Regions from separate parts of the Ralstonia insidiosa genome, predicted to be linked through region 3. Evidence: predicted binding sites of a transcription regulator. Region 3 holds the regulator's gene; each other region holds the start of a gene.
What was found. The regulator LexA, encoded in region 3, represses DNA repair genes until DNA is damaged. The targets are predictions, from matches to a motif close to ACTGTATNNNNATACAGT.
Positions count from the first base shown of each region.

Region 1: a site for LexA is predicted at 8,560-8,577, ahead of imuA (translesion DNA synthesis-associated protein ImuA). Genes of this name have one in related genera too.
Region 2: a site for LexA is predicted at 4,817-4,834, ahead of recA (recombinase RecA). Genes of this name have one in related genera too.

Region 1 covers NZ_VZPV01000003.1:304,363-314,291, forward strand. Annotated here, with positions in the region: gene pqqB (pyrroloquinoline quinone biosynthesis protein PqqB) at 1-101, opposite strand, end outside; gene pqqA (pyrroloquinoline quinone precursor peptide PqqA) at 238-312, opposite strand; gene F7R11_RS23585 (alpha/beta fold hydrolase) at 412-1,356, shown strand; gene F7R11_RS23590 (sigma-54-dependent Fis family transcriptional regulator) at 1,342-3,333, opposite strand; gene pedF (cytochrome c-550 PedF) at 3,604-4,089, shown strand; gene F7R11_RS23600 (substrate-binding periplasmic protein) at 4,183-5,076, shown strand; gene F7R11_RS23605 (DUF4337 domain-containing protein) at 5,406-5,978, shown strand; gene F7R11_RS23610 (hypothetical protein) at 6,094-6,804, shown strand; gene dbpA (ATP-dependent RNA helicase DbpA) at 6,840-8,237, opposite strand; gene F7R11_RS23620 (hypothetical protein) at 8,257-8,442, opposite strand; gene imuA (translesion DNA synthesis-associated protein ImuA) at 8,604-9,548, shown strand; gene F7R11_RS23630 (Y-family DNA polymerase) at 9,481-9,929, shown strand, end outside.
Region 2 covers NZ_VZPV01000001.1:1,131,147-1,141,075, forward strand. Annotated here, with positions in the region: tRNA gene F7R11_RS05480 (tRNA-Met) at 104-180, opposite strand; gene F7R11_RS05485 (MFS transporter) at 242-1,945, opposite strand; gene F7R11_RS05490 (DUF4212 domain-containing protein) at 2,145-2,450, opposite strand; gene F7R11_RS05495 (sensor histidine kinase) at 2,447-4,006, opposite strand; gene F7R11_RS05500 (response regulator) at 3,999-4,706, opposite strand; gene recA (recombinase RecA) at 4,988-6,049, shown strand; gene recX (recombination regulator RecX) at 6,146-6,625, shown strand; gene F7R11_RS05515 (DUF2889 domain-containing protein) at 6,914-7,540, shown strand; gene sucC (ADP-forming succinate--CoA ligase subunit beta) at 7,619-8,785, shown strand; gene sucD (succinate--CoA ligase subunit alpha) at 8,871-9,752, shown strand; gene F7R11_RS05530 (TerC family protein) at 9,923-9,929, shown strand, end outside.
Region 3 covers NZ_VZPV01000001.1:2,476,248-2,486,176, reverse strand. Annotated here, with positions in the region: gene F7R11_RS11825 (dipeptidase) at 1-642, shown strand, start outside; gene F7R11_RS11820 (cupin domain-containing protein) at 660-971, shown strand; gene F7R11_RS11810 (hypothetical protein) at 1,312-1,497, opposite strand; gene lexA (transcriptional repressor LexA) at 1,618-2,271, opposite strand; gene F7R11_RS11800 (ferredoxin--NADP reductase) at 2,525-3,301, shown strand; gene F7R11_RS11795 (asparaginase) at 3,440-4,432, shown strand; gene rpsF (30S ribosomal protein S6) at 4,526-4,894, shown strand; gene priB (primosomal replication protein N) at 4,936-5,262, shown strand; gene rpsR (30S ribosomal protein S18) at 5,266-5,553, shown strand; gene rplI (50S ribosomal protein L9) at 5,579-6,031, shown strand; gene F7R11_RS11770 (replicative DNA helicase) at 6,174-7,562, shown strand; gene F7R11_RS11765 (DUF47 domain-containing protein) at 7,712-8,338, shown strand; gene F7R11_RS11760 (inorganic phosphate transporter) at 8,353-9,363, shown strand; gene F7R11_RS11755 (C40 family peptidase) at 9,435-9,929, opposite strand, start outside.

The sequences.
Region 1 (9,929 bases), on a different contig from region 3:
CGCACGGTGCCGCGCCGCACGCCGTCGCAGTTGCGGCAGTTGCAGTTCCACTGCGGGAAACCGCCGCCGGCGGCCGAGCCAAGAACTCTGAGTATCGTCATGATGCGAGCCCAACGTGTTGAGCGGATTGAGCAAGAATTCGGCCAGGAAGATGCACGAGGAAGTCGGCGGGCGAAAAAAAACCCGCCGTGAAAAACCAGCGGGCTTAGAGGGCTTTGCGTGCTCAGTCGTGCGACATCAGCGGTTCGCGATGTACATGGTGATCTCGAACCCCAGTCGCAGTTCGGTGTAGGCGGGCGTTGTCCAGTTCATGTCTCCTCCGTGAGGGTTGGCATAGTTAGTGAGTGCAATGTTCTGCAGCTGACGCAGGCGTTTTGCCGAACGCAGCCGCCCATCATGAAGGCAACATCCATGCCCACTCCAGACTGGCCCGCTACTTCCGTTCGCCTTGACCTGCGCACGCCGGACGGTCATGTCCTGCATGTGCGGCAATGCGGGCCGGACAGCGGCGAGCCCTGGCTGGTGCTGCATGGCGGCCCTGGCAGCGGCTGCTCGCCTTCGATGGCCGCGTGGTTCGATCCACTGCGGCATCGTGCCGTGCTACCGGACCAGCGCGGCGCAGGACGCTCGCGCCCGGCCGGCACCCTGCGGCGCAATACGGTGACGGCGCTGCTGGCTGATCTGGAACAACTGCGCGCCACGCTGGGCATCGCGCGCTGGGGCGTGGTCGGCGGGTCATGGGGTGCGGCGCTGGCGCTGGCCTATGCGGACCGCTTTCCCGATGCGGTGGCGGCGCTGGTGTTGCGCGGCACCTTCCTGACCGGCTTTGACGATGTGCAGGCGCTGTTCAACGCGCGCGGCGCCGGCCGTGATCTGTTGCGTGGAATTGATCGACGGGGCGAGGGTTTTCCCGGCGGGCGTGGGCGCCTGCTCGTTGCAACAGATTTGTTGCAGGTTGGTACAACTGTTCAGAAATGGAACATCGCCACACAGTGGCAGCGCGCAGAGCGTCGGTTGTTGGGGCTACGGCCGCAGGCGGGGCACCCAACGTGGCCGCAACAGATGGGCTTGGTGCGCAAATACCGGCTGCAGGCGCATTACCTCCACCGCCGGGCGGGGCTGGGCAAGTCTGCGCTGCTGAGGGCGGCTGCACGTATCGGCGCACGTGGGGTGCCGGTCACGCTGCTGCATGGCCGGCAAGACAACGTTTGCCGACCGGAGAATGCGCTGCGCCTGTCTGCAGCGATGCCGCAGGCCCGGTTGGTGTGGGTGCAGGGCGGGCACCTGGCCGAGGGCGAGATGGCGCAGGCGCTGGGCGCCGCCATTCGCGCGTCGGCGTGGTCAGACGGTGTCTGAGGGCAGGCCGCCGGCCTCGTCGATCCTGCGGTAGATGGTGTTGCGCGAAATGCCGAGCGCCTTGGCGGCAGCCGAGATGTTGCCGTTGTGCGCCTTCACCGCTGCCATGATGGCCATGCTTTCCACGTCGGCAAGCCGCTTGGGGTGAGCGTTGCCGGGGGCGACAGCGGCTGGTTGCACATCCGCAGCCGTTGCACTGACCGGCGCAGGTTGGTCGCCATGGCGCGCCTGCCAGTCTTCAAGAAAGTCGTCGGGCAGGTGGTCTTCCGTGATTTCTGGCGCGCCATCGGCCATCAGCCGGGCAGTGCGCAGCAGGTTGCCGAGTTGGCGGATGTTGCCGGGCCAGTGGTAGCTGCGGAACATCTGCATCACGGCCTCGCTGATGGGTGGCGCGTCTGCCTGTTCCTGCTGCAGCAGCTTGCTGGCCACCACATCGAGGTCGCTGCGTTCGCGCAATGCTGGCAGGCGCACGACGAGGCCGTTGAGGCGGTAGTACAGGTCTTCGCGGAACTGGCCGCTGGCCACCATCTCGCGCATATTGCGGTGCGTCGCACACACCACCGCCACATCCACCTGGATCAGCTTGTTGCTGCCCAGCGGCGACACCGCACGCTCCTGCAGCGCGCGCAGCATGCGGGCCTGCAGGTGCAGCGGCATGTCGCCGATTTCATCGAGGAACAGCGTGCCGCCGTTGGCCAGCACCATCTTGCCGATGCCGCCTTTCTTGCGCGCGCCGGTGAAAGCGCCTTCTTCGTAGCCGAAAAGCTCCGATTCGATGAGCGCTTCCGGAATCGATGCGCAGTTCACGGCGACAAACGGCCCGGCGTGGCGCGGGCTGTCGGCGTGGATGGCGCGTGCCAGCAGTTCCTTGCCGGTGCCGGTCTCGCCCAACACCATGATGGTGATGCCCTTGCCGATCACCTTGCGCAGCTTGCCGATGACGGTCTTGATCTGGGCATCGCCCGTGTCCAGCGCCTCCAGGCTGGCGGGTTGCCTGGCCGGCTCGATGTAAGGGCGACGCGGCGCCGTATCACGGTCGATTGGCATATCTGTGCCAATTGCACCGCCCACGATGCGGTTTGCAGGCCGCTTCCATTCCACACGCGCAAACACCTTCACGCCGCTAGGCAACTGCAACTGCACGATGCCCGCCGGCGCGCTGCGCTCCCGGTCGATCAGTTGCGACATCGACAGCCCGAACAGTGACGAGAAGGTATGCGCATGCAGGGAGCGGCTCGACAACCCAAGCTGGAATTCGCCGCTGCGGTTGGCCGACAGGAAGCGCCCCGCCGGCGTGAAGGCGGCAATGCCTTCGACCAGCGTGCCGATGAACTCCGGGCGTGAGTGGAAATGGATGCACACCACGTCCTGGAACGTGTTGGCAAACAGCTGGTTTTCGATCATTTGCGCAGACATGCGTACCAGCGCCATGGTGTGCTTGTGGAAGCCGCGGTGGTCGCCCGTCACGTCCAGCGCGCCCACCGTTGCGCCGTACGGATCGAAGATCGGCGCGCAGGAACAGGTGAGGAACTGGTTGGCCTGCAGATAGTGTTCAGAGCCGTGGACCAGCGTGGGTTTGGCATCGGCCAGCGCCGTGCCGATGGCGTTGGTGCCCCGGGCTTCCTCCGACCATGACGCGCCCGGTTGCAAGGCCACCTTGCTGGCTTGGGCGAGGAAATCGTCATCGCCCAGCGAATGCAGGATCAGGCCCGACGTGTCGGTCAGGATCACCATGCTCTGCGTGTTGACGATCTGGCTGTAGAGCGTCTCCATCACGGGCAGTGCATGCGCAAACAAGGATTGGCTGCGCTCGATCTCGGTTTTCAGCTCGCTTTGCAGCACCGGGCAGAAGTCGGGCGACTCATAGGGCCGCAAGCCATAGGACTTGGATCGTTCGTGCGATTGCGCGATCAGCTCGGGCTGATCTGCCAGAGCACTTTCGGAACCGCGCGAGTCGGCTGCCGCGTGAGGGATCATGGTCGGTCTCCTTAAACTCGCCCGCAATCTGTGTGCGGGTCGCCCGGCTCGCCCTGGTCGCGATCGCCAGGAACAAGCCGGAAGTGTTGCGCCATGAAGCAAGACCCTTGCCAGGGTGTTGCATTCCTGAGCACCTGTTGCCAATCCACGCGCCGGATCTCCAGACCGCTTCGCGGATGTTCCCCGATTTGCCGGTCGCTTTATCGCCTTGGTATGGGTCTTGCAGAAAGGTCTCCAAAAATCGTTTTAACGACACTAAGGAGACAACTCTTGAAAACGCCTCGCAACTTGTTCGCGCTGCTTTCTGCCTGCGCACTTCTGGCTGGGGGATTGCCCGCCACCGCAACCGCGCATGGCGATGTCACGCCGCAGGCCGTGGACACGCACACCTTACCGCAACTGGGCGCCGATTGGCGTCAGGACAATCCATACCGCGCAGGCCCTGCACATGACGAGGCATTGCGCATCGGGGCCTCGGCGTACAACCAGAACTGCGCGCGCTGCCACGGGCTGGAAGCCATCTCCGGTGGGATTGCGCCTGACCTGCGCAAGCTCGATACCGACTGCATGTCGCTGGCCGACGGGAAGAAGAAGGACGCTTGTTTCGCAGAGGTCTCGCAGTACATGACGAGCACCGTGCGCCATGGCCGTACGCGTGACGGCCGCGTCTACATGCCGCCGTTTGACGGCGTGCTGAGCCAGGAAGCCGTCTGGGCGATCAAGACCTATCTGGAGTCGCGCCGCGTGCAGGATTAAGCGGCCGTCCCGTTGTTTGCAGTTTCGCGAGCCGGCGCTGTCCCAGTCTGCGTGCTGCGTCGGCTCGTCTATCTATCCGCCAGGAGAGGTCTCATGAACGCCCGTCTTCGGTTGGACACGGCTCGGTTCTTTTGTCGTCTTGGCCGGAGCCTTGCCAGCTTCCTAGTTGCTGCGGCAGTCATTTGGGTGGGCGCCGCACCGGCGCATGCCGACATGGCAAAGATTCGTCAGAGCGGCAGCCTGAAGGTCGCGCTGTACAAAGGCCTGCCGCCATTCTCAGACAACGTTGGCGGCCAGTTCACCGGCATCGACGTTGCGCTGGCGAACGCACTCAGCAAGCAGATGGGGTTGTCTGCCGCGCTGCTGCCGTTCGATGCCGACGACGACGGCATGTCGGGCGACCTGCGCAACATGGTTTGGAAGGGGCACTACCTGGGGTACGGCCCGGCCGACGTCATGCTGCACGTGCCGGTTGACCCCGCGTTCATACGCCAGAACCACCAGGTGCTGATCTTCGCGCCGTATCACCGTGAGGGGTTCGTGCTGGCCTACGATCATGACCGTATCCATCAGGTCAGCCGCTTCGAGGACTTGGCCGGCCAGCCGACCGGTGCGGAACAGGGGTCGGCAGGTGCCAATGCCTTGCTCTCGGGCGCCCAAGGCGCGCTGCGCGACAAGGTGAAGATCTACGCTGAAGCTGACGCGGCATTGCGCGCTTTGTTCTCCGGCGAAATCGCCGCGGTGATGGTGACGCGCTCGCAGTACGAAAGCGCGTTGAAAACGCAGGGCAAGTCTGCCGCACGCTTCCTCGTCACTGAACTTGAGTCGCCCGTTCTGCCTCCGCGTGGCTGGGCCATTGGCATGGCGGTCAAGGAGGATCAGCGCGCGCTGGCGCAGGCGCTGGAAAGTGCACTGCAAGCCCTGCGCGAGAGCGGTGAATTGCAGCGCATTTTTGCCCGGTATGGGGTGTCGATCGTGGCGCCTTAGGGGGTAACTTAAGGGGGTAACTTAGGGGGCAAATATCGCCCCCGTTCCTCCTCAACCTGGCTGCGAACCATCAGCACAAGTTTGGCTGGTCTTGCGAACCGTGCTTTCGGCGGCACAAACACGATCAGGTCCGCCCGGTTTCGTTGGCCTGCGCCACGAAATCGTCGCGGAAATCTGACCTGACACCCAGACGGATACCTTAGGGAAGGGTGTCCCATGCCGTTGGATACCTGCACTGCCGGGCGTTGCGTTTCCGTACAAGTCCATGCATTGTGAGGCCCGCGCCTGACGGGGCGCATGACCACACAAGACCAAAACGGGGAGCAACGATGTCTGAAGGATTTCACGTACACGGCGCACACGACCATGTGCTGGAACACGCCGCAGAAACCGGCCACGCCGACAGCTTTGCCGGCCGCATCGCCGTCATGACGGCCATTCTGTCGACCGCCGGCGCCATCTTCGGCTACCAGGGTGGTGCCACACAAAACGAAGCGTTGCTTGCCAAGAATGAAGCCGCCATCCACAAGACGGAAGCCGCCAACCGCTGGGCCTACTACCAGGCCAAGGGCCAGAAGCAGGCGATTGCCGAGCTGACCGCACAACTGCCCGGCGCCGATCAGGCGGCCGCCAAGCGCGAAGCCCAGCGCTACGCCACCGAAAAGGAAGACATCCGCCGCCAGGCTGAAGAGCAGGAACGCTTGGCCAAGGAAGCCGACGAAGCCAGCGAGCGCGCCGTGCATCACCACCATCGCTGGGCACAGGCGGTGGTGGCGATGCAGGTGTCGATTGCGCTGGCGGCCATCACGTTGCTGTCGCGCCGGCGCTGGCTGCAGGTGATCTCGTATGGTGTGGGTGGGCTGGGTGGTGTGTTGGCCGTGCTGGCGGTGTTGCACATCTAGACCAGCGCAATCGTTCATCCGTTCATCATGCGGTGGTTGCGCCGCCATGTGCGCTGCCGCCAGAATGTCGCCCGTGCAGGAGGCAGCCCGCCTCCCGAAACTGGATACGAACACCATGACACGCGGAATGTGGATACGGCGCGCAGTGGCAATCCTGGGCTTGTCGGCCAGCGTGCTGGCGATGGCAGCTGGCCCGGCAGTTGAGCCGGGCGAGTACATCTATGTGGAAGGCGGCAGCAGCCACGGCGCAATGTCGGTCAAGGGCAACCGCTTCAACATCGAAACCATGGGCGCGAACTGCCATACCTGCGCCGTCAGCGGTACGTTCAAGGGCCGCACCGGCGTGGCCGATGCATGCCGCATCGCGGTGTCGGGCGATAACGGCGTGCTCAAGCTCGATACGTCCGCCACGCAGGAAGCTTGCCGTGACTTCTGCGGCATGCGCGCCGGGTTCGATGGCGAGTATCGCCGTCCACCCGCTGCGTGCACTGATCGCCAACGTACGGTCCGCATCGGCCAGGCGCACAAGCAATACGCTGCCAAGGACTATGACGGCGCCCGCACGACGCTGCGTGCACTGCTCTCCGAATGCGACACCTTCATGGACTGGATCGAGCGCGACAAGGCGCGTAGCGACCTGGCCGTAACGGAATACCACCGTGGCGACAACCAACAGTGTCTGACGGCGTTGTCCGACACCGTGGCCGTACGCATGCAGGGCGACAGCTCAAGCTTCCTGCCGCCGTGCGACGCCGACAACTACGCCTCCACCAGCAAGGCCATCCTCTACAACCAGGGGTTGTGCAAGGCGCCAGCCAAGCACTGACAGTGCGGCCTTGAGCCTTGAGGACGGCGCAGGCGTCATTCGTCCATCAACCGAACCCGAACCTTCTTGCCCTTTACCGTGCCCCCGTTGAGCTTGCGTAGCGCGTCGCGTGCGATGCCGCGCTCGACGGCAACGTAGGTCGAGAATTCGGTCACGTTGATCTTGCCGATCTGGTCAGCGCGAAAGCCCGCGTCGCCGGTCAGTGCACCGAGGACATCGCCGGGGCGGATCTTGTCCTTGCGTCCGCCGAGAATCTGCAGGGTCTCCATCGGCGGCAGCAGCGGCGCTTCGCTGCCGCTGTCGAGCTCGGCAAGCTTGTGCCATTCGACCTCGCGCCCGAGCACCTCCTCGATATTGCCGACACGCCCCATCTCATCCATGCTCGCCAGGCTCAGCGCCCAGCCGTCCTGGTCGGCGCGGCCCGTGCGGCCGATCCGGTGCACGTGCACTTCGGGGTCAGGCGTTACGTCAACGTTGATGACCGCTTCGAGCTGCGCGATGTCGAGCCCGCGCGCGGCAACGTCGGTTGCGACGAGCACCGAGCAACTGCGGTTCGCGAACTGGATCAGCACCTGATCGCGTTCGCGCTGCTCCAACTCGCCATGCAGCGCGAGTGCGTGGATGCCTTGCGCGCGCAGCACGTCGAGCAGGTCGCGGCATTGCTGCTTCGTGTTGCAGAACGCGAGCGTGCTGACCGGCCGATAGTGCTTCAGCAATCGCCCGACCGCATGCAGTCGCTCGTTATCCGTTACCTCGTAGAAGCGCTGGCGGATCTTGCTGTCGTCGTGGCGCTCTTCGAGCTTCACCTCTTTCGGATTGCGCAGGATCTGGCGGCACAGCTTGGCGATGCCGTCCGGGTAGGTCGCCGAGAACAGCAGCGTCTGCCGGTCGGTCGGGCACTGGCGCACAACCGTGGCGATGTCGTCGAAGAAGCCCATGTCGAGCATCCGGTCCGCTTCGTCGAGCACGAGCGTCTTCAGCGCGCCGAGCGTGAGATTGCCGCGCTCGAGGTGGTCCATGATTCGACCCGGTGTGCCGACGACGATATGCGCGCCGTGCTCGAGGCTCTCCGCCTGCGGACGCATCGGCGTGCCGCCGCAGAGCGTCAGCACCTTCACGTTCTCTTCGGCGCGCGCGAGGCGGCGGATTTCCTGCGTGACCTGATCGGCGAGTTCGCGCGTCGGGCACAGCACCATCGCCTGCACGTCAAAGCTGCGTGCGTCGAGTCGCGTGAGCAGTGGGAGCGAGAACGCGGCGGTCTTGCCGCTGCCGGTTTTCGCCTGTGCGATCAGGTCGTGGCCCGCGAGCGTGATCGGCAGGCTCGCGGCCTGGATCGGCGTCATGTCGGTGTAGCCGAGCTGCGCGAGATTCGCGAGCACGGCGGGGGCGAGCGCAAGGGTGCTGAAAGGTGTGGCGGTCGGTTCGGTGGTCATGTTGTTGCGTCGGGTCAATTCAATTGAGCGGCCGGCCTTCGATTTGCTCGTAGACGACCGTGCCGTCGTCGGCTTCGAAACGCTCGACGTAGTTGCGCGCGCCACAGAGCGTGCAGCGGAACAGCGGCCCTTGGCCTTCGTCCTTGATAACGACTTCGGACAGTTCCCACTGCGTGCCGCAGCTCTGGTTTTTGCAAGTGAACACGGTTTTCTCCGGATGGGTTCGGTTGCGCACCGTTGGTGGCAAGGTGGGATGGGGCGACAAGATGGGGCAACGGCAAGGACGGTTAGAAACAGGCTAGCGCAGAGCGAAAGTTGTGATACTGTATATCCATACAGTATTCGCGATTTTCTCCCGCGCTTTCCATGTTTGCGCCGTCCCCGTCTCTTTTTCCCGCTGAAGGTGTCGCGGAACACCCTGTCGCCACTGGGCCGGCGGTGTGTGCGTCGCGCCTGCCTGCGCAAAGAGCCCGGATAGTACCAGCGCCCGAGACGCTGCACCCGGCGCTGTGGCGTGCAGGCAGCCTGGCACGCGCCAGTGGCCGCGTTCTGGCCACCGGTTATGACACGCTGAACACCGAATTGCCCGGTGGCGGCTGGCCGCTGGGCGGGCTGACCGAGTTGCTGTGTCCTCAGCCCGGTATCGGTGAGTGTCGTTTGCTGCGCCCGGCGCTGTCCACACTGTGCGCGGGGGCAGGGCTGAGTGGTGGACGGATTGCGCTAGTCGGCCCTCCACATCTACCCAACGCCGTGCGGCTGGTCGGCTGGGATTTTTCTCCTGAACAGATCGTCTGGGTGCGTGCCGACAAGCCTGCTGACCTGCTGTGGGCCGCCGAGCAGATCGTGCGCAGCCAAGCATTCGGCGGCGTGCTGATCTGGCTGAACCAGGCGCGCCCTGGAGCACTGCGCCGGCTGCAGGTGCTGGCACAAGCAGGCGAGAGCGCCATCTGGGTGTTCCGGCCGGCGCAGGCGTTGCGCGAGTCGTCGCCGGCGGTGCTGCGCCTTGGGCTGGTGCCGGCGGGTGGCGATGCGTTGTCCATCGTCTTTCACAAGCGGCGCGGGCCGTTGCGTGACACGCCGTTGCTGCTGCCGTTGGCGGATCCGTTGCAGGCGGGGCGCGCTTCCGTTCGTGCGTTGCCAACACAACCCGCCGAGCCCTTCACCATGGACCCGGCCACCGCGTCGCTGCTGGCCGCGCTGTCGTCTTCTTCTGCGTTCGATGCTCTGTCGGACGCTTCTGATCATGCCGTTCTGGATCGCGGTGCATCTGCCCCGACTGCCGCTGGACGCGCTTCGACCCCGGTGGTCTGACCGGGCCGCGCTGCCCCTGCCGGTGGTGGTGCTGGAGCAGGAGCGCGTGGTATCGGCCAACCGTCTGGCGGTGCGGGAAGGCGTGCATGCGGGCCTACGCCGGGCGGGTGCGCAGGCGCTGGTACCGCACGCTGTACAGCTTGAGCGTGATCCGGCGGCTGAAGCACGGCTGATGCAATCGCTGGCGCTGGCGCTGCTGGCATTCACACCACACGTGACGCTGGATGTGGCCGACGAGGCAACCGTGCTGCTGGAGGTGGAGGCAAGCCTGCGCCTGTTCGGCGGGCATCGCGCACTGTGTCGGGCGGTGAAGTATTGCGCGTACCGGTTAGGTGCCGTGCCCGTGCTCGGCGCCGGACCGACGGCGCGCGGCGCCGCATG
Region 2 (9,929 bases), 1.3 Mb from region 3:
GACTTGTACAGCCGGCAACTTGCGCGTGGGGATGCCCAACCAAGTAACCTGCCGGACGAGAAAAAGGCTCTGCAACCTGTTGATTGCAGAGCCTTTTTGAAGATGGTGGCGAATCAGGGACTCGAACCCCGGACCTGCGGATTATGATTCCGTCGCTCTAACCGACTGAGCTAATTCGCCGAAGAAACGAGATTCTACAGCCTTCGGCGAATCTGTCAAGCCCCTTGATTCGTCATGTTGCTCAGTCGTTCTTGTAGATGTCCACGTCCTTGGTTTCGCGCACGAACAGCACGCCGATCACGAAGGTGATGGCCGCGATCCAGATCGGGTACCACAGGCCGTGGTAGATATTGCCGTTCTGCGCCACCAGGGCGAACGAGATGGTCGGCAGCAGCCCCCCGAACCAGCCGTTACCGATGTGATATGGCAACGACATCGACGAGTAGCGGATGCGTGTGGGGAACATTTCCACCAGCATCGCCGCGATCGGGCCGTAGACCATGGTCACGTAGATCACCAGGATCACCAGGATCACCAGCACCATGACCGTGTTCATCTGCGCCGGATCGGCCTTGGTCGGGTAGTTGGCGGCTTTGAGCGACTCGCTCACCTGCTTCTTGAAGTCGGCGATCTTCGCCTTGCTCTCGGCGTCGAAACTCTGGCCGTCCGCTGTGCGGCTGGCGTTGAGTGAGGCGATCTGCTTGCCTGCGATTGTCACCGAAGCAACCGTACCGGCCGGGCCTTCCACCGTCTCATAGCTAGCCGACGATTGCGCCAGCGTGCGCTTGGCGATGTCGCACGACGAGCGGAAATCCACCTCGCGGGCGATCGGGCTGCCCTGGAACGAGCACTCCTTCGGGTCGACCGTGATGGTGATCTGCGCGGTCTGCTGGGCACGCTCCAGCGCCGGGTTGGCGTAGTGCGTGAGCGCCTTGAACAGCGGGAAGTAGGTCAGCACCGCCAGCAGGCAGCCGGCCATGATGATCTTTTTGCGACCGATGCGGTCCGACAGCGAGCCGAAGAACACGAAGAACGGCGTGCCGATGGCCAGCGCCACGGCAATCAGCACGTTGGCCGTGAACGCGTCCACCTTCAGCACCTGCGTGAGGAAGAACAGCGCGTAGAACTGGCCCGTGTACCACACGACAGCCTGGCCGGCGGTCAGGCCGATCAGCGCCAGGATCACGATCTTCAGGTTGCGCCATTGGCCGAAGGCTTCCGTCAGCGGGGCCTTGGAGGTTTTGCCCTCGGCCTTCATCTTCTGGAACGCCGGCGATTCGCTCATCGACAGGCGGATGTACACCGACGTTGCCAGCAGCAGGATCGACACCAGGAACGGGATACGCCAGCCCCAATCGTCGAACGACTTGCCGGTCAGTTCACGCACCACCAGGATGACGACCAGCGACAGGAACAGGCCCAGTGTCGCCGTGGTCTGGATCCACGACGTGTAGGCACCGCGGCGGCCGTGCGGCGCGTGCTCGGCCACATACGTGGCGGCACCACCGTACTCACCGCCCAGCGCCAGGCCCTGCAGCATGCGCAGCGCGATCAGGATGATCGGCGCGGCCACGCCAATCGTGCCGTAAGAGGGCAGCAGACCGACGATGAACGTCGACGTGCCCATGATCACGATGGTGACCAAGAACGTGTACTTGCGGCCGATCATGTCGCCCAGCCGGCCGAACACCAGCGCGCCGAACGGGCGCACCAGGAAGCCGGCGGCAAAGGCCAGCAGTGCAAAGATGAAACCCGCCGTTGGATCGAGGCCCGAGAAGAACTGCTTGGCGATGATCGCCGCCAGTGAGCCGTAGAGATAGAAGTCGTACCACTCGAACACCGTCCCGAGCGACGAGGCGAAGATGACCTTCTTCTCCTCCTTCGTCATGGGCGCAGGCTGGACACGCCCGGCGGGCGCGTTCGGTGCACTTTGCACGGTTGCCATGTTGTCTCCTGTTTTCGTAGGTCGTCCCGCTGGGCATGGACACGACAACGCAAAGCAATCGCCCGCGGAATTGTGAACGATTGTGGAAAGCGAAACTTACTGCGTTCTGACACGAACGCCCTGTCAACAGGGCAATTTCGTCGGGGTATACACGAGGATGTGCGCGTTGCGTTGCAGCGCAATTCGCTGCTTCAGCGCATCAAATGGAAGGCGGTGGAGTGGGCTCAGCGGCTTCGTGCTGCGATGCCTCGTCATCCTGCGATGCAGCATCCGCTGCGCGGTTGGTGCGCCACGCATACAGCACGGTGATCAGCACGTAGACGATGGGTGCGCCCTGGCCCGCCACCCAGTAAGCGAATGGCCAACCGAAGAAGCGCATCGACAGATCACGCGCGAAGAATGCCACCACATAGGTGACGACAAACCACACCCCCAACAGCGCGGCGATCCAGCGCATGTTGGCGACCCAGCGTCGGCGTGCGGGTGTTCCGGGCGTGATGCTCATGCGGTGGTGTCCCCATCGGGTGCGCTGCGATGCAGCGTGATGCGAAAGCGCGCGCCCGCCAGGCGTGGCGATGCCTGGTAGACGTTGTCGAGCACCTCGATGTCGCCGCCGTGCTGCTGCACGATCTCACGCACGATGGCCAGGCCCAGCCCGCTGCCCTCGGCCTGCGTGCCGAGAATGCGATAGAAGCGCTGCATCACGCGTTCACGTTCCGCCACGGGGATGCCGGGGCCGGTGTCGTCCACGTCAATGAAGACGAATGGCTCGAACGGTGCCGTGGTCACGCGCACCGTGACATGGCCGCCGTCAGGCGTGTAGCGGATGGCGTTGTCGAGCAGGTTGTTGAGCATCTCGGCCAGCATCGTCGCGTTGCCGGACGTCATGACCGGCGGTCCGGGCTCTTCGAAGCCGAGGTCGATCTGCTTGGCCCACGCCTTCTGCAGCCAGTCGGCCACCACCTGCCGCGACAGCGCACAGATGTCGAGCGGCACCAGGACATCGGTCGCGCCCATGTTCTCCATGCGCGCCAGCGAGAGCAGTTGCTTGACGAGGTGCGCCGTGCGGTCCGAGCTGTCGGCGATGTGGGCGAGCGTGCGGCGCAACTCGTCGGGCGACTGTTCGCGCTGGGCCAACTCGGCTTGCATGCGCAGGCCGGCCAGCGGCGTTTTCATCTGATGCGCGGCATCGGCAATGAAACGCTTCTGCGTCTGCACGGATTGCTCCAGCCGCCCGAGCAGGTCGTTGAACGATGCCACCAGCGGTGTCAGTTCCTGCGGTGCGGCGCCTTCGTCAATGGGGCTGGTATCGCCCGGGTTGCGCGCGCGAATGCGCTCCTGAATCGCATTGAGCGGCGCCAGCCCGCGCGTGAGCCCGAACCACACCAGGATGACCGCCAGCGGCAGGATCACGAACTGCGGCAGGATCACGCCCTTGATGATTTCGTTGGCCAGTTGCGCACGCTTGTCGAGCGTTTCTGCCACCTGCACCAGCGCGGGTTTGCCGCCGGTCATGCCGGGGCGCTGCACAAACGTATACGCCACGCGGATCTCTGCGCCATGGATATGGTCGTCGCGCAATTGCACGAGGCTGCCGGCATTGGCGTCTTCTTCCGGGGGGAGCGGCAGGTCGCGATCGCCCGAGACGAACTCGCCGCTCTCGCCGAGCACCTGGTAATAGATGTTGTCGGTCTCATCCGCGCGCAGGATCTCGCGCGCGGAGATCGGCAATTGCAGCGTCACGCGCCCGTTCACTTCGCGCAGTTGCTGGCTGAGCACGATGGCGCTTGATTCCAGCGCGCGGTCGTAGGGCGCATTCGCAATGGACTTGGCCACAAGGTACGTCACCGCAATGCTCATCGGCCAGAGCAGCAACAGTGGCGCGAGCATCCAGTCGAGAATCTCGCCAAACAGCGATCGGGCGACGGGCCCGGTGGCGTCGTCTTCGAGGTGGGGGAGGGTATCGGCGAGGTCGCGGTCGTCAGCCTGGGGGGCAACGCCGGGGCGCGGTGCGCGCGGTATCCGGTGGCGACGCCACGGCCAGGCCAGCCGATCAGCCATGGGCGGTGGCTGAGGTGGCGGGGGCGGCAGCGCGCTCCAGGCAATAGCCCAACCCGCGCACGGTGGCAATGCGGATGCCCTCCACCTCGATCTTCTTGCGCAAGCGGTGGACGTACACCTCGATGGCGTTGTTGCTGACCTCTTCGCCCCAGCCGCACAGGTGGTCGACCAGTTGCTCCTTCGACACCAGCCGGCCCGCGCGCGCCAGCAGGATCTCCAGCAGCCCGATCTCACGCGCCGACAGGTCGATCATCTGGTCATGGATATAGGCGATGCGGCCGACCTGGTCGAACGCCAGCGGGCCGTGCCGGACGAGCGTGGCGCCGCCGCCCGTGCCGCGCCGGACCAGCGCACGCACGCGTGCCTCCAGTTCGGACAGGGCGAAGGGCTTGGCCATGTAGTCGTCGGCGCCCAGATCCAGGCCCTTGACGCGGTCTTCCACGCTGTCTGCGGCGGTCAGGATCAGCACCGGCAGCATGGCCCCGCGCGAACGCAGGCGTCGGAGCACCTCCAGCCCTGACAGGCGCGGCAACCCCACGTCGAGGATCAGAAGGTCATAGGTCTGGGCCGTTTGCGTGGCAAGCGCCGCGTCGGCGGCGGCCCCGTCTTCGGCCCGGTCGACGGCATAGCCGGCCTGGCGCAGCGAACGGGTCAGCCCGTCGGCCAGGGTGGCGTCGTCTTCGGCTATCAGGATGCGCATGCGTGTCTCCCCGCGATGCTGAGCAGGGTGTCTGGCCTGCCCATCCCGCCCGCTACATTATTTTCACGCGTGTTGTTGCGCAATCGCTGCGCTGGAGGCTTGTCAAAACCACTGGTTTTTTATACAGTACTCCGAACTCGCGGTGCTGTAGTCTTGGCGGCGCTAAAGTATCGAGATTGGTTCCAGCGTCAGGCCGTGCAGCGGATCTGCTGTTGCGAACAAACGCAGGAATCATCGGCCCTTGCGGCCCATTTATACACCAAATCGCACGAAGGACGACCATGGAAGACGGCAAGAAGGCAGCCACGATGAGCGCAGAAAAGCAGAAGGCGCTGGCTGCCGCGCTCGCGCAGATCGAAAAGCAGTTCGGCAAGGGCTCCATCATGAAGATGGGCGATGCCGAGGTGGAGCTGGTCCAGGTCGTGTCCACGGGCTCGCTGGGGCTGGACGTGGCGCTGGGCGTCGGTGGTCTGCCGCGCGGCCGCGTGATTGAAATCTATGGTCCGGAATCGTCCGGTAAGACCACGCTGACGCTGCAAGTGGTTGCTGAGATGCAGAAGCTGGGCGGCACCTGCGCATTCATTGACGCAGAACATGCACTGGACGTCACTTACGCTGACAAGATTGGCGTGAGCGTGCCGGACCTGCTGATCTCCCAGCCCGACACCGGTGAACAGGCCCTGGAAATTGCTGATGCGCTGGTGCGCTCGGGTTCGGTCGACCTGATCGTCATCGACTCGGTGGCCGCGCTGGTGCCGAAGGCTGAAATCGAAGGCGAAATGGGCGACGCGCTGCCCGGCTTGCAAGCCCGTCTGATGAGCCAGGCCCTGCGCAAGCTGACCGGCACCATCAAGAAGACCAACTGCATGGTTATCTTCATCAACCAGATCCGGATGAAGATCGGCGTGATGTTCGGCTCGCCGGAAACCACCACGGGCGGTAACGCGCTCAAGTTCTACGCGTCGGTGCGTCTGGATATCCGCCGCATCGGCTCGATCAAGAAGGGCGATGACGTGGTCGGCAACGAAACTAAGGTCAAGGTTGTGAAGAACAAGGTGGCGCCGCCGTTCCGCGAAGCCATCTTCGACATCCTCTACGGCCAAGGCGTGTCGCGCGAAGGCGAAATCATCGACCTGGGCGTCGAGGCCAAGATCGTCGAGAAGTCCGGCGCCTGGTACAGCTACGGCGGCGAGCGCATCGGCCAAGGCCGCGACAACTGCCGCGAATACCTGCGCGAGAACCCTGACTTGGCCCGCGACATCGAGAACAAGGTTCGCGAAGCACTGGGCGTGACACCAATGAGTGCTGTCGTGGCGGCCGCAGTCGAGGTCGAGGAAGAGTAATTGGGTTGGCCGCCGGCGCAGATTGGCGGCTCTATCGAGCTTCATACGCCTGCCGTTCCCCAACGGCGGGCGTTTTTCTTTGGGGTGTGAAGCCACATGCCGTTGCCCCGTCAACCGCTATCACTCAAGGCGCGCGCGCTGGGCTATTTGTCCCGGCGCGAGCATAGCCGTGCCGAACTGCGCCGCAAGCTGGCACCGCATGCGGAATCTGCGGAGGAAGTGGATGCGCTGCTGGACTGGCTGGAAGGCGAGAATTGGCTGTCCAATGCACGCTTCGCTGAAAGCGTGGTGCACCGCCGGGCGAGCCGCTACGGTACCGCCCGGCTGATGCAGGAACTGAAAACGCACCAACTCGGCGAAGAAACGCTGGGTGAGGTGAAGGCCCAACTGCAGAGTACCGAGGTAGCGCGGGCCAAGGCACTTTGGGATAAGCGCTTCGGCCGCACACCGGCTGATCTGGCCGAGCGTGCCAAGCAAGTCCGCTACATGATGGCGCGCGGATTCTCTCGTTCGGTGGTCTCGCGCATCATTTCGGGCGCAGATGAATTGCTGGATGGCGGTGATGAATCCGACTGAACGTCGGCGATCTCTCGACAATTTGCGCGGACAATCCGTTTGCGTGCCGATCCAAGAGGTTGCACCTCAGGCGGTCGTTGCAACCCATCCAGCACCGCATTGCAGCATACGACGCAGTACAGTCGTAACGACGTGTTAAAATCCAAGTCTTTGATACCGTCCTCTACTTCGGTTGCAGGACGGGTTGTGTTCGTGTGTGGCGGCTGATGCGCTGCTGCAGACGTCCCGTAGGCGATGCGCGAGATCCGCGTGCGCCGCCTCCATCGGTCCTATCGGTCTGTCTGGTCCATGCCTCTGTCTGCTCCCGTCCCGCGCGTCATGCGCCACCGCCGTGCCATCACGGTGGAGGCCTATTTGCGGGAAGACGGCCTGTGGGACATCGAAGCGCGCCTGACCGACACCAAGCCTCGCGATATCCCGCTGGCCAGCGGCGGCGTCCGCCCGGAAGGCCAGCCGCTGCATGACCTGTGGCTGCGCGTGACCATCGATACCCGCATGAACGTCGTGGACGCTGAAGCGTGCTCCGACTGGGTGCCGTACCCCACACATTGCGACACCATCGGTCCGGCCTACCGCAAGCTCATCGGCCTGAACCTGATGAAGGGTTTTCGAAAGGCCTCGCGTGAGAGACTTGGCGGCGTGGCGGGCTGTACGCACCTGACCGAGCTGTGCGGCGTGCTGCCGACTGCCGCCATCCAGGCGTTTGCGGGCGATGTCTTTCCGGTGCGCGACAACTCCAACGACCTCCGACCGATCGAGCCCGACGAAAAGCCGCCTTACCAACTCCACGGCTGCCATGCCCTGCACTTCGAGGGCGAGGTGGTCCGTAAGCATTATCCGCGCTGGTATGCCTACCAGCCCGAGACCAAGATCCAACCGCCACGCACCGAGCTGTCGCCAGAGCCCTCGTCCTGAAGGGCGCCGCGCTGCTCGCGCGCTTTTTTCGATCCTTAACATTCATCACACTCACTCTGCCTAGCAAAGGAAACACGCATGAATATCCATGAGTACCAAGGCAAGGAAATCCTGCGCAAATACAATGTGCCGGTTCCGCGCGGCATTCCGGCCTTCTCGGTCGACGAGGCTATCAAAGCCGCTGAAACCCTGGGCGGCCCGGTGTGGGTCGTGAAGGCACAGATTCATGCGGGCGGCCGTGGTAAGGGCGGCGGCGTGAAGGTTGCCAAGAGCATCGACCAGGTCAAGGAATACGCCAGCAGCATCCTGGGTATGACCCTGGTGACGCACCAGACCGGTCCGGAAGGCAAGCTGGTCAAGCGCCTGCTGATCGAAGAAGGCGCGGACATCAAGAAGGAACTGTACGTGTCGCTGGTGGTGGACCGTGTGTCGCAGAAGGTCGCGCTGATGGCCTCGAGCGAAGGCGGCATGGACATCGAAGAAGTCGCTGAATCGCACCCGGAAAAGATCCACACGCTGATCATCGAACCGTCGACCGGCCTGACCGATGCTGACGCTGACGACATCGCCCGCAAGATCGGCGTGCCGGACGCGAGCGTTCCGCAAGCCCGCCAAGCCCTGCAAGGCCTGTACAAGGCATTCTGGGAAACCGACGCTTCGCAAGCGGAAATCAACCCGCTGATCCTGACCGGCGACGGCAAGGTCATCGCGCTGGACGCCAAGTTCAACTTCGACTCGAACGCGCTGTTCCGTCACCCGGAAATCGTGGCCTACCGCGATCTGGATGAAGAAGACCCGGCCGAAATCGAAGCCTCGAAGTTCGACCTGGCCTACATCTCGCTCGACGGCAACATCGGCTGCCTGGTGAATGGCGCTGGTCTGGCCATGGCCACGATGGACACCATCAAGCTGTTCGGCGGCGAGCCGGCCAACTTCCTCGACGTGGGCGGCGGTGCCACCACCGAGAAGGTGACCGAAGCCTTCAAGCTGATGCTGAAGAACCCGGACGTAAAGGCCATTCTGGTCAACATCTTCGGCGGCATCATGCGTTGCGACGTGATCGCCGAAGGCGTGATCGCTGCGGCCAAGGCTGTGTCGCTGTCGGTGCCGCTGGTTGTGCGCATGAAGGGCACGAACGAAGACCTCGGCAAGAAGATGCTGGCTGACTCGGGTCTGCCCATCATCGCCGCTGACACGATGGCAGAGGCCGCCGAGAAGGTCGTGGCCGCAGCCGCCGGCAAGTAAGCCGCCCGCTGACCCAACCATACGCGAACGCGAGCAGCGCCCGTTGAACATGACGGCGCGGCTCGCTGCATAAAAGGATTACAGCATGTCGATTCTGATCAACAAAGACACCAAGGTCATCACCCAGGGGATCACCGGTAAAACCGGCCAGTTCCACACCCGCGGCTGCCGCGACTACGCCAACGGCAAGGCCGCCTTCGTGGCAGGCGTGAACCCGAAGAAGGCTGGCGAAGACTTCGAAGGCATTCCCATCTACGCCACCGTCAAGGACGCCAAGGCACAAACCGGCGCCACCGTGTCGGTGATTTACGTGCCGCCCGCAGGCGCCGCTGACGCAATCTGGGAAGCCGTCGAAGCCGAACTGGATCTGGTGGTTTGCATCACCGAAGGCATCCCCGTGCGCGACATGATGATGGTCAAGGACAAGATGCGTAAGGCCGGCAGCAAGACGCTGCTGCTGGGCCCGAACTGCCCGGGCCTGATCACGCCGGACGAAATCAAGATCGGCATCATGCCGGGTCACATCCACCGCAAGGGCCGCATCGGCGTGGTGTCGCGCTCGGGCACGCTGACGTACGAAGCCGTGGGCCAGCTGACCGCGCTGGGCCTGGGCCAGTCGTCGGCTGTCGGTATCGGCGGCGACCCGATCAACGGTCTGAAGCACATCGACGTGATGAAGATGTTCAACGACGATCCGGAAACGGACGCCGTGGTCATGATCGGTGAGATCGGCGGTCCGGACGAAGCCAATGCGGCTTACTGGATCAAGGACAACATGAAGAAGCCGGTGGTGGGCTTCATCGCTGGCGTGACCGCGCCTCCGGGCAAGCGCATGGGCCACGCCGGCGCGCTGATCTCGGGCGGTGCCGACACCGCGCAAGCCAAGCTGGACATCATGGAAGAGTGCGGCATCAAGACCACCAAGAACCCGTCGGAAATGGCGCGTCTGCTCAAGGCGATGCTGTAATCGGCAAGGTTTGAGGTTGTGCGAGAACGGGGGCTTCGGCTCCCGTTTTTGTTTGGGCGCGACGGTTTGCGAGCGATGCAACATGCGCGCCGTGCACGACCTGTGTATAAGCAAAGACGTGGTCTCTTGCCTGTTATCCCTCTCCAACAAAAAGATCCTCGGGAACATTCATGGTGC
Region 3 (9,929 bases):
TCGGCGCACGGCTCGCGCCCGGAAGAGGGCGTGAATCCGCTACCGCGCCTGGCGCTGTTCCTGCGCGCGGCGGATCTGGGCCTGGCCGACAATGCCTACGCTCATGCCGTGCGCTACCTGACCGACCTCTACGGCACCGACTATCTCGGCAACACCATCGGCGTTGCCTACAAGGACGACTTCATGGGCCCGCTCACCATCTCGCCGACCGTGATCGGTGACAAGAATGGCCGCGTAGAGGTGACCGCTAACGTGCGCATGCCGCGCGGCAAAACGCCTGACGCGTTGCGTGGCGAGATCGCTGGCAAGATCAATGCGTGGGCCAACACCAACCATATCGCCCTGGAGATCAACCACGACCAGGGCAACTGGATGGCGCGCGATCCGAAGGGGGCTTGGTTGTCGACGCTGCTCAACATCTACGGTGACACGACAGGTCTGGACGCCAAGCCTGTGCCGACTGCCGGCAGCACCACCGCCAAGCTGATGCCGAACGCGATCAACTTTGGCCCCGCCATGCCAGGCAAGAAGTACACCGCGCACAACGCCAACGAGTACAAGGAAGTACCGGATCTCGACCTGGATATGCAGATGTTTACCGAAATGCTGGTGCGCATCGGCAACCTGCCGTCGATGCAATAAACGATCGCACGATCGCCATGAAGATCATCCGCGCCAAGTCGTTCACCGCAGAGCGTGCCTGGGGCGCACTCGACATCGCCAATATGAGCGGCATCACGACGCGCTTGCATTGGACTGACCAGCCTTATCGCTGGCACGTGAACGATGGTGAGGAGATCTTCGTGGTGCTCGACGGTACCGTCGATATGCACTATCGAGAGGCTGGCGCGGAGAAGGTTGCGGTGCTCGAGCCGGGTGACATCTTCTTTGCGGACATTGGCTGCGAGCACGTGGCGCATCCACGCGGCGCGGCGCGGATTCTCGTGGTGGAGAAAGCTGGCAGCGTGTAGATGCGATGCCGGATGGCGGGTTGCGGCGCAAAAAAAAGCCCGCAATCTGCGGGCTTCGAATTCAGCGATCTCAATTGCCCCTGAGGGCATTAGCAATAGTACTGTCACGTACGCCAAACAAAATCCGGGTAAACGTCTGTTTTGCTGGCGGAACATCTGCGAATGTGCCGCTGCAGCAACTTGCGTGCAAAAAAACAGCCCGCTCAAATGGCGGGCCGAAAATCAGTTGAAGAAAGCCCTGTCCTCAGGGCACGGCAAGTGTATGAAATCAGTTGCGGCGGCAGCATTGGGGAATGCCCTGATCGGCCGTCGCAGCGTGATTCCTGCCTCTCTATCATCTTCAGCAGCCTTCGGCGCCCGCCGTTCGAGAGGCCGCCGGAATCGCATCCAACATGCGGCAGATGGCGGCCATGCTGCCGACCATCGTGCGGCGTTGTTCCCCCTGGTAGATACGCACGCCTTGGGTTTGGCGGAAGGGCACCGGATGCACCGGGCGGCGTTGGGAAGACATCGATCCGAGTCGCATGGCAGACCTCGTGGGTTCGGGTGGAAAGCGAGCGGCAAGACTCCGCCCTGGCGAGCCGGTGGCTCACCTCCAGGTTGAATCAAACAGCGAAGAAATTCGGCGCCGATCTGCGCCAGAGATTTACGGAGCAGCAGGCCGGATCAGACCGACGGCCAAGCCCTCCAGGTGAAACTCATCGCGATCCAGGTCAACGTGGATCGGTTCGAAATCGGGGTTTTCAGCGATCAGTTCGACGTGACGTCCCTTGCGCTGGAAGCGTTTGACCGTGACGTCGTCGCCCAGTCGTGCAACGACGATCTTGCCGTTGGTAGCTTCGGTCGCGCGCTGCACGGCCAGCAGGTCGCCGTCCAGAATGCCTGCGTCGCGCATGCTCATGCCGCGCACCTTCAGCAGGAAGTCCGGTTGGGCTGAGAATAGTGACGAATCGACCTGGTATTGCCGATCAATATGCTCGGCGGCCAGGATCGGGCTGCCGGCAGCCACACGGCCCACCAGCGGTAAGGTCAATTGCATCAACCCCATCGATGGCAGCGAAAACTGGTGTTGGCTCGCATCAGCGCCCATTGCGCGCAGCCGGATGCCACGGGAGGCGCCTGGCGTCAGCTCGATCACGCCCTTGCGCGCCAGCGCCCGCAGGTGTTCTTCAGCAGCATTGGGCGACGAGAAGCCAAACTCCGCAGCAATCTCGGCGCGGGTGGGCGGAAAGCCGGTGCGCTGGATCGTCTGGCGGATCAGGTCGTAGATCTGCTGCTGGCGGGGGGTGAGGGTGGCCATTGGCGTACTGTATATTTGAACAGGTGCTGTGATTTTATACAGTGACGCGGGAAGCGCAAGTGATTTCGTTGCGGCGTGTTGCGCGGGTGCGCCGCAGCCTCTGACCCAAGTCAAAACCTGTGCGGCTGGTTAGAAGCTTATGCGCAATCCATACAGGCGCGGCTAAGGGGAATCGCATAAAATCAAGGCCTTGACCGCATTTTGCACCGCCACATAGCCCGATTGAGCCTCGTTGGGCTGGCCAAACGTCACCATGTCCGCATTCAATCAAGAGACCGTTCTGAGCGTCCATCACTGGAACGACTCCCTGTTCAGCTTCAAGACCACGCGCGACCAAGCGCTGCGCTTTCATAACGGCCACTTCGTCATGATTGGCTTGGAAGTCGAGGGCAAGCCGCTGATGCGTGCCTACAGCATTGCCAGCCCGAACTACGAAGAGCATCTGGAGTTCTTCAGCATCAAGGTTCAGAACGGCCCGCTCACTTCGCGCCTGCAGCACCTGAAAGTGGGTGACAAGCTGCTGGTGAGCAAGAAGCCGGTCGGCACGCTCGTGCTGGATGACCTGCTGCCGGGCAAGAACCTCTACCTGTTCGGTACCGGCACCGGCCTGGCACCGTTCATGAGCATCATCCAGGACCCGGATACCTACGAGCGCTTCGAAAAGGTCGTGCTGCTGCACGGCGTGCGCCAGGTGAGCGAGTTGGCCTATGCCGACTTCATCACCAGCGAGTTGCCGAACAACGAATTCTTTGGCGACCAGGTGCGCGAGAAGCTGATCTACTACCCGACCGTCACGCGCGAGCCGTTCCGCAACATGGGCCGCCTGACCGATCTCGTGGACAACGGCAAGCTGTCTGCTGACATCGGGCTGCCGCCGCTGGACCCGGCGGTCGATCGCGCCATGATCTGTGGCAGCCCGGCCATGCTGGATGACACCTGCAAGCTGCTCGATGCGCGTGGTTTCAAGATTTCGCCGCGCATGGGTGAGGCCGGTGACTATGTGATCGAGCGCGCTTTCGTCGAGAAATAAGCGACGCGGCTTTTCCTGCAAACGCCGGCCTGTGTGCCGGCGTTTTGCTTTGGTGCTCGCCCAAGGGCAATCCCGCGTCGGCAAAGGCGGGGCGCGCGGATACAATGCGCGCCTTGCCCACCACGCATGTCTGCAACGATGTCCTTGCCTACCATTGCCATCCTCGCCACCGGCGGCACGATCGCCGGGTCTGCTGATGATGCCGGCTCCGCCGCCCGCTACCGAGCCGGCGCTGTGCCCATTGATCAATTGCTTGCGGCCAGCAAGCTTGGTTTGGAGCGCATTGCCAATGTGCGTGCCGAGCAGGTCGCGCAGATCGATAGCAAGGACCTGACCTTTGACGTGTGGGAGAAGCTGGTTGCGCGTGTCCATCACTGGATCGATGTTGAGCGCGTGGATGGCGTGGTTATCACGCACGGTACGGATACGCTCGAAGAGACGGCCATGCTGCTGCACCTGACGCAGCAGACCGATACGCCCATCGTCATGACGGCGGCGATGCGGCCGTCGACGTCGTTGTCGGCCGATGGTCCGCTGAATTTGCTGAACGCGGTGCGGCTGGCGGCCAGTCCGGCCTCGCGCGGGCGTGGTGTGTTGGTGGCGCTCAATCAGCGCGTGCATGCGGCGCGTGATGTCCAGAAGGGGCACACCTACGCGGTAGAGGCATTTATTTCGCCGGATAGTGGTCCGGTGGGTTTCGTACTCGACACGCAGGTGCAGTTCACGCGCACGACCCAGCGCCCGGCTTCGACCGATGTGCTGCCGATGCCGCAGGCGGGGCAATGGCCGTGGGTGGAGGTGCTGGCGAGCTATGCGCAGCCGGATGCGCGACTGGTCGATACGCTGGTCGCAGCCGGTGTGAAGGGGCTCGTGATTGCGGCCACCGGCGCGGGCTCTATCCACACGAATCTCGAGGCTGCACTGGAGCGCGCCAGCCGGCAAGGCGTGTTTGTGCTGCGTTCGACACGTACTGGCGCGGGCGTCGTGCCGACGCAACCCACCGGGCAGGGCTGGGCCTCGACGGGCACGCTCAATCCGTATAAGGCGCGTGTGCTGCTGATGCTCCTTCTCGCGGCCGGGCGTGCTCAGGCAGAAACTGTCTCCCTGCAGCAAGTCATTGATCGGTATTGAAAAAATCGCCAAAGCCTGCGTATAATGGCAGGCTAACCAACCTTGCTGCACCGGAGTGTGACGCCCGGGCGGCTTAATCCACAAGGAGCGTCAATGCGTCATTACGAAATCGTATTCATCGTCCATCCGGACCAGAGCGAGCAAGTGCCTGCAATGATCGAGCGCTACAAGAGCACGGTCACAAGCCAAGGCGGTCAGGTGCATCGCGTCGAGGACTGGGGCCGTCGTCAACTGGCCTACATGATCCAGAAGCTGGCCAAGGCTCACTACGTGTGCATGAACATCGAATGCGGCAAGGAAACCCTGGCCGAGCTCGAGCACGCGTTCAAGTTCAACGACGCTGTGCTGCGTCACCTCATCGTTCAGACCAAGAAGGCTGAAACGGCTCCGTCGCCGATGATGAAGGAAGTGGCACGCGAAGAGGCCAAGAAGGCCGCCGCTCAAACCGAACAGGCCGCCTAATGCCGCGCGGTGCGGCGCAAGTTTAACTACGCACCGCGAGCATGAACGGAAACCCTGGGGAAAGCGCCATCAACCGCCTGCAGCTCGTCGCCACACTGGTCGAGCGCGAGGTGATGCGATACACCCCAGCCGGCGTGCCCATCGTCAATTGTCTGCTGACCTACAGTGGGCAGGCGATGGAAGCGCAGACAGCGCGACAGGTCGAGTTTTCGATCGAAGCGCTGGGCGCCGGCAAGATGGCCTCCGTTCTGGACCGCATCGCACCGGGCACTGTCCTGGATTGCGTCGGATTCCTGGCTCGCAAGCACCGCAGCAGCAAGACATTGGTCTTTCACATCTCCGGATGTAACGTATTCGTAAAGGATTGAATCATGGCATTCATGAACAAGAAGCAGCGCGACGCGAAGAACAAGAAGCGCTTCACGCAGCAAAACCCGCTGTTCAAGCGTAAGAAGTTCTGCCGCTTCACCGTGGCAGGCGTTGAGCAAATCGACTACAAGGATGTCGATCTGCTCAAGGACTTCATCGGCGAAAACGGCAAGATCACTCCGGCCCGCCTGACCGGTACGCGCGCGATCTATCAGCGCCAGCTCGATACGGCCATCAAGCGTGCGCGTTTCCTCGCGCTGATGCCGTACACCGATCAGCACAAGAAGTAATCGGCGCGGATAAGGAGAACAAACGATGCAAGTCATTCTGCTGGAAAAAGTCATCAACCTGGGTAACCTGGGCGACGTGGTGCGTGTGAAGGACGGTTACGCCCGTAACTTCCTGATCCCGCAAAAGCAAGCACGCCGTGCTACGGCTTCGGCAATCAAAGAATTCGAAGCACGCCGCGCTGAGCTGGAAAAGCTGGCCGCTGAGAAGCTGGCTGCTGCACAAGCCGAAGGCGAGAAGCTGAACGGCCTGACGCTGCAACTGTCGCAAAAGGCAGGTGTGGACGGTCGCCTGTTCGGTTCCGTTACCAACCACGACATCGCTGACGCACTGGTTGCACAAGGCTTCAAGGTCGAGAAGGCGCAAGTGCGTCTGCCGAACGGCCCGCTGAAGACCACGGGCGATCACCCGGTCGTCGTGTCGCTGCACACCGATGTGGCAGTCGACGTGAACGTGTCGGTGCAAGGCGAGACCGTCTAAGCACGTACGCTACACCTCGCGGCGCCCGGGTGACCGGCTGGCGCGAGTCAAGAAGGCAGGGACGAAAGTCTCTGCCTTTTTTTGTTGTCCTTTGTGTCAGGGGTTCAGATTGAAGACCGAGCAGCGCCGCTATAATCCCGCCATGAACGCGCCCTCCGATCCCCAGCTCGATTCCCTCAAGGTGCCCCCACATTCCATCGAGGCCGAACAATCGGTGCTCGGCGGGCTGCTGCTGGACAACGCTGCCTGGGATCGTATTGCCGACTTCATCAACGAAGGCGATTTTTATCGCTACGACCACCGGCTGATTTTCCATCACATCGGCAAGTTGATCTCACAGGCCAAGCCGGCTGACGTGATCACCGTGTATGAGCAATTGCAGGTCGTCGGCAAGGCGGAAGAGGTGGGTGGCCTGGCCTACCTGAACGCGCTGGCGCAGAACACGCCGAGCGCGGCCAACATCCGACGCTATGCCGAGATCGTTCGTGACCGTGGTGTGCTGCGCCAACTGGTGACGATTGCCGACGAAATCTCTGCCGGCGCCTTCAACCCGCAGGGCCGCGATGTGCGCCAACTGTTGGATGAAGCCGAATCCAAGGTGTTCGCGATCGCCGAAGAGGGCGCGCGCGGGCAGAAGGGTTTCCTGGAAATCCAACCGCTGCTGACGCAGGTGGTCGAGCGGATCGACGAGCTGTATCACCGCGACAACCAGAGCGACATCACGGGCGTGCCGACGGGTTTCGTCGACCTTGACCGCATGACCAGCGGTATGCAGGGCGGGGATCTGATCATCGTGGCCGGCCGTCCGTCGATGGGTAAGACGGCGTTCTCGCTCAACATCGGTGAACACGTGGCCGTGGAGCAGGGGCTGCCAGTAGCAGTGTTCTCGATGGAAATGGCGGGCACGCAGCTCGCCATGCGTATGTTGGGTTCGGTCGGTCGGCTGGATCAGCACCGACTGCGTACGGGGCGTCTGCTCGATGAGGATTGGCCGCGCCTGACGCACGCCATCCAGAAGATGAATGACGCACAGCTCTTCATCGACGAAACACCCGCGCTGAATCCGATGGAACTGCGTGCACGCTCGCGCCGTCTGGCGCGGCAGTGCGGGCAGCTCGGCCTGATCGTCATCGACTACTTGCAGCTGATGTCAGGCTCAGGCAACGGCGAGAACCGTGCGACCGAAATCTCGGAAATCTCGCGTTCGCTGAAGGGCTTGGCGAAGGAACTCAACTGCCCAGTGATCGCGCTGTCGCAGTTGAACCGAAGCCTGGAACAGCGCCCGAACAAGCGCCCCGTGATGTCGGACTTGCGGGAATCCGGCGCTATCGAACAGGATGCCGACGTGATCCTGTTCATCTATCGCGATCAGGTCTATAACCCGGATTCACCAGACAAGGGTACGGCCGAAATCATCATCGGTAAGCAGCGTAACGGGCCGATTGGTACGGTTCGTCTCACGTTCCTGGGTGAATACACGAAGTTCGATAACTTCACCGGTGGCAATGCTTTCTTCGACAACGATACGTAATCTGTTTTTCTTGTCGGTCTGCCACAACGTGCCACGCATGATGGGCGCTCGGTTCCGGTAAAATATTGCGTTTTGATGACAGCGCCCGCGGTGATCCCGTCCGGCGCTGTTTTTACGACGTCTGCATTCCTCCGTTTTCAAGGATCATCATGTTCGGTCGCTTCATGCCCACCGAAGGCAAGTTTTTCGAATACTTCAACCAGCACGCCGAGTGCGCCGTCAAGGCGGCCCATGCGCTCAAGGAGCTGGTCAATGACTTGCCCAATGCCGAAATGCATGCGCGCAACGTGCAAAACTTCGAGAAGAAGGCGGACCGCATCACGCATGACACGATCGAGCTGCTGCACAAGACCTTCATCACGCCGCTGGATCGCGACGAGATCCACAAGCTGATCACGACGATGGACGACATCCTCGACCTGATGGAGGACGTGTCGCTCACCATCTCGCTGTATGACGTGACCAACGTGACCGACGAATCGCGCCAGCTGGCCACCATCTGCGTGTCCTGCTGCGAGGAAGTCCGCAAGGCCGTGGCGTTGCTCAGCGACATGAACAATGGCCGCCAGATCCTGACCATTGCGCAGGAAATCGACCGCCTCGAATCGGAAGCCGACCGCGTGATGCGTGCCGCCATGGCAAAGCTGTTCCGCACTGAGAACGACATCAAGCTGTTGATCAAGCTCAAGGCCATCTACGAGCAACTGGAGAGCGTTACGGACCGTTGCGAGGATGTCGCCAACATCATCGAAGGCATCGTGCTCGAAAACGCCTGACGAGACGACGCCTCATGCATACGCTTCAGATCAGTCTTTGGGTGGTCGTCCTGCTGGTGGGATTGGCCATCGTGTTCGACTTCATGAACGGCTTTCACGATGCGGCCAACTCCATCGCTACGGTGGTGTCGACCGGCGTGCTCAAACCGCAGCAGGCAGTGGCGATGGCCGCCGCCTGCAACGTGATCGCCATTTTCATCTTCCATCTCAAGGTGGCAACCACGGTGGGGCGGGACACGATCGATCCGTCGATCGTCGACCACTACGTCATCTTCGGGGCGCTGGTGGGCGCCATCGCGTGGAACATCATCACGTGGTACTACGGCATTCCGTCTAGCTCATCGCACGCGTTGATCGGCGGTTTGATCGGCGCGGCGGTGGCCAAGTCCGGCACAGGCTCGCTGGTGGCGAGCGGTCTGCTCAAGACTGTTGCCTTCATCCTGATTTCGCCGCTGCTGGGCTTTATTCTCGGGTCGATCCTGATGGTGGCGGTGTCGTGGTTGTTCTTCCGAACGCCGCCATCCAAGGTGGACCGGTGGTTCCGGCGGCTGCAACTGCTGTCGGCGTCGCTCTATAGCCTGGGCCATGGCGGCAACGACGCGCAGAAGACCATCGGCATCATCTGGATGCTGCTGATCGCGGGTGGTTATGCGTCGGCCACGGCTGCAGAGCCGCCGGTGTGGGTCATCGTCTGCTGCTATGTGGCGATCGGCATGGGCACGCTGATGGGCGGCTGGCGCATCGTGCGCACCATGGGGCAGAAGATCACCAAGCTCAAGCCGGTGGGCGGTTTCTGCGCAGAAACTGGTGGTGCGCTGACGCTGTTCCTCGCGTCGGCCCTGGGGGTGCCTGTGTCGACCACGCACACGATCACCGGCGCCATCGTCGGTGTAGGCTCGGCGCAGAAGGCATCGGCCGTACGCTGGGGTGTCGCCGGCAATATCGTCTGGGCGTGGGTTTTGACGATTCCCGCTTCCGCGTTCATGGCGGCGATTGCTTGGTGGATCGGCCGGCACGTGCTGTAAATCGATTGCCAACGCGTAAAGCGAAACGCCCACCAAATTGGTGGGCGTTTTGTTTTGGACGTGCCGGCGCGCTATTGCGTGGCGAAGCGGGCGATGGGATCGTCGTCCACAGGTACGGTGTTGGACGGTGTGCTGCGTGCGCGGGCGAGGGCGCCCAGCGGGTCGTCGTCGATCATCCGTGCTGGTGCGGCAGGTGCTGCCGGGATCGGCGTGACTGCAGGCGCAGGGGCATCCGGCAGATTGCCGACCGCCACCACGCGGCGTGCACCCATGTAGCGGCTCGCCCAGTAGGACTTGGTCATGTCCTCCAGACGGACCGTGCCGCCGGTAGCCGGTGCATGCACAAACCGATTCTGGCCAACGTAGATGCCGACGTGCGAGTTCGGCTGGCCCGTGGTGTTGAAGAAAACGAGGTCGCCCGAGGCCACGTCGCGGCGTTCCAGCGAGGTACCGCGACGGCCCATCTCGGCAGCGGTACGGGGCAGATTGACCGAGGCGGCGCGCTGCACGACGTAGCGCACGAGTCCGCTGCAATCGAAGCCGGTGTCGGGCGTATTGCCGCCGTA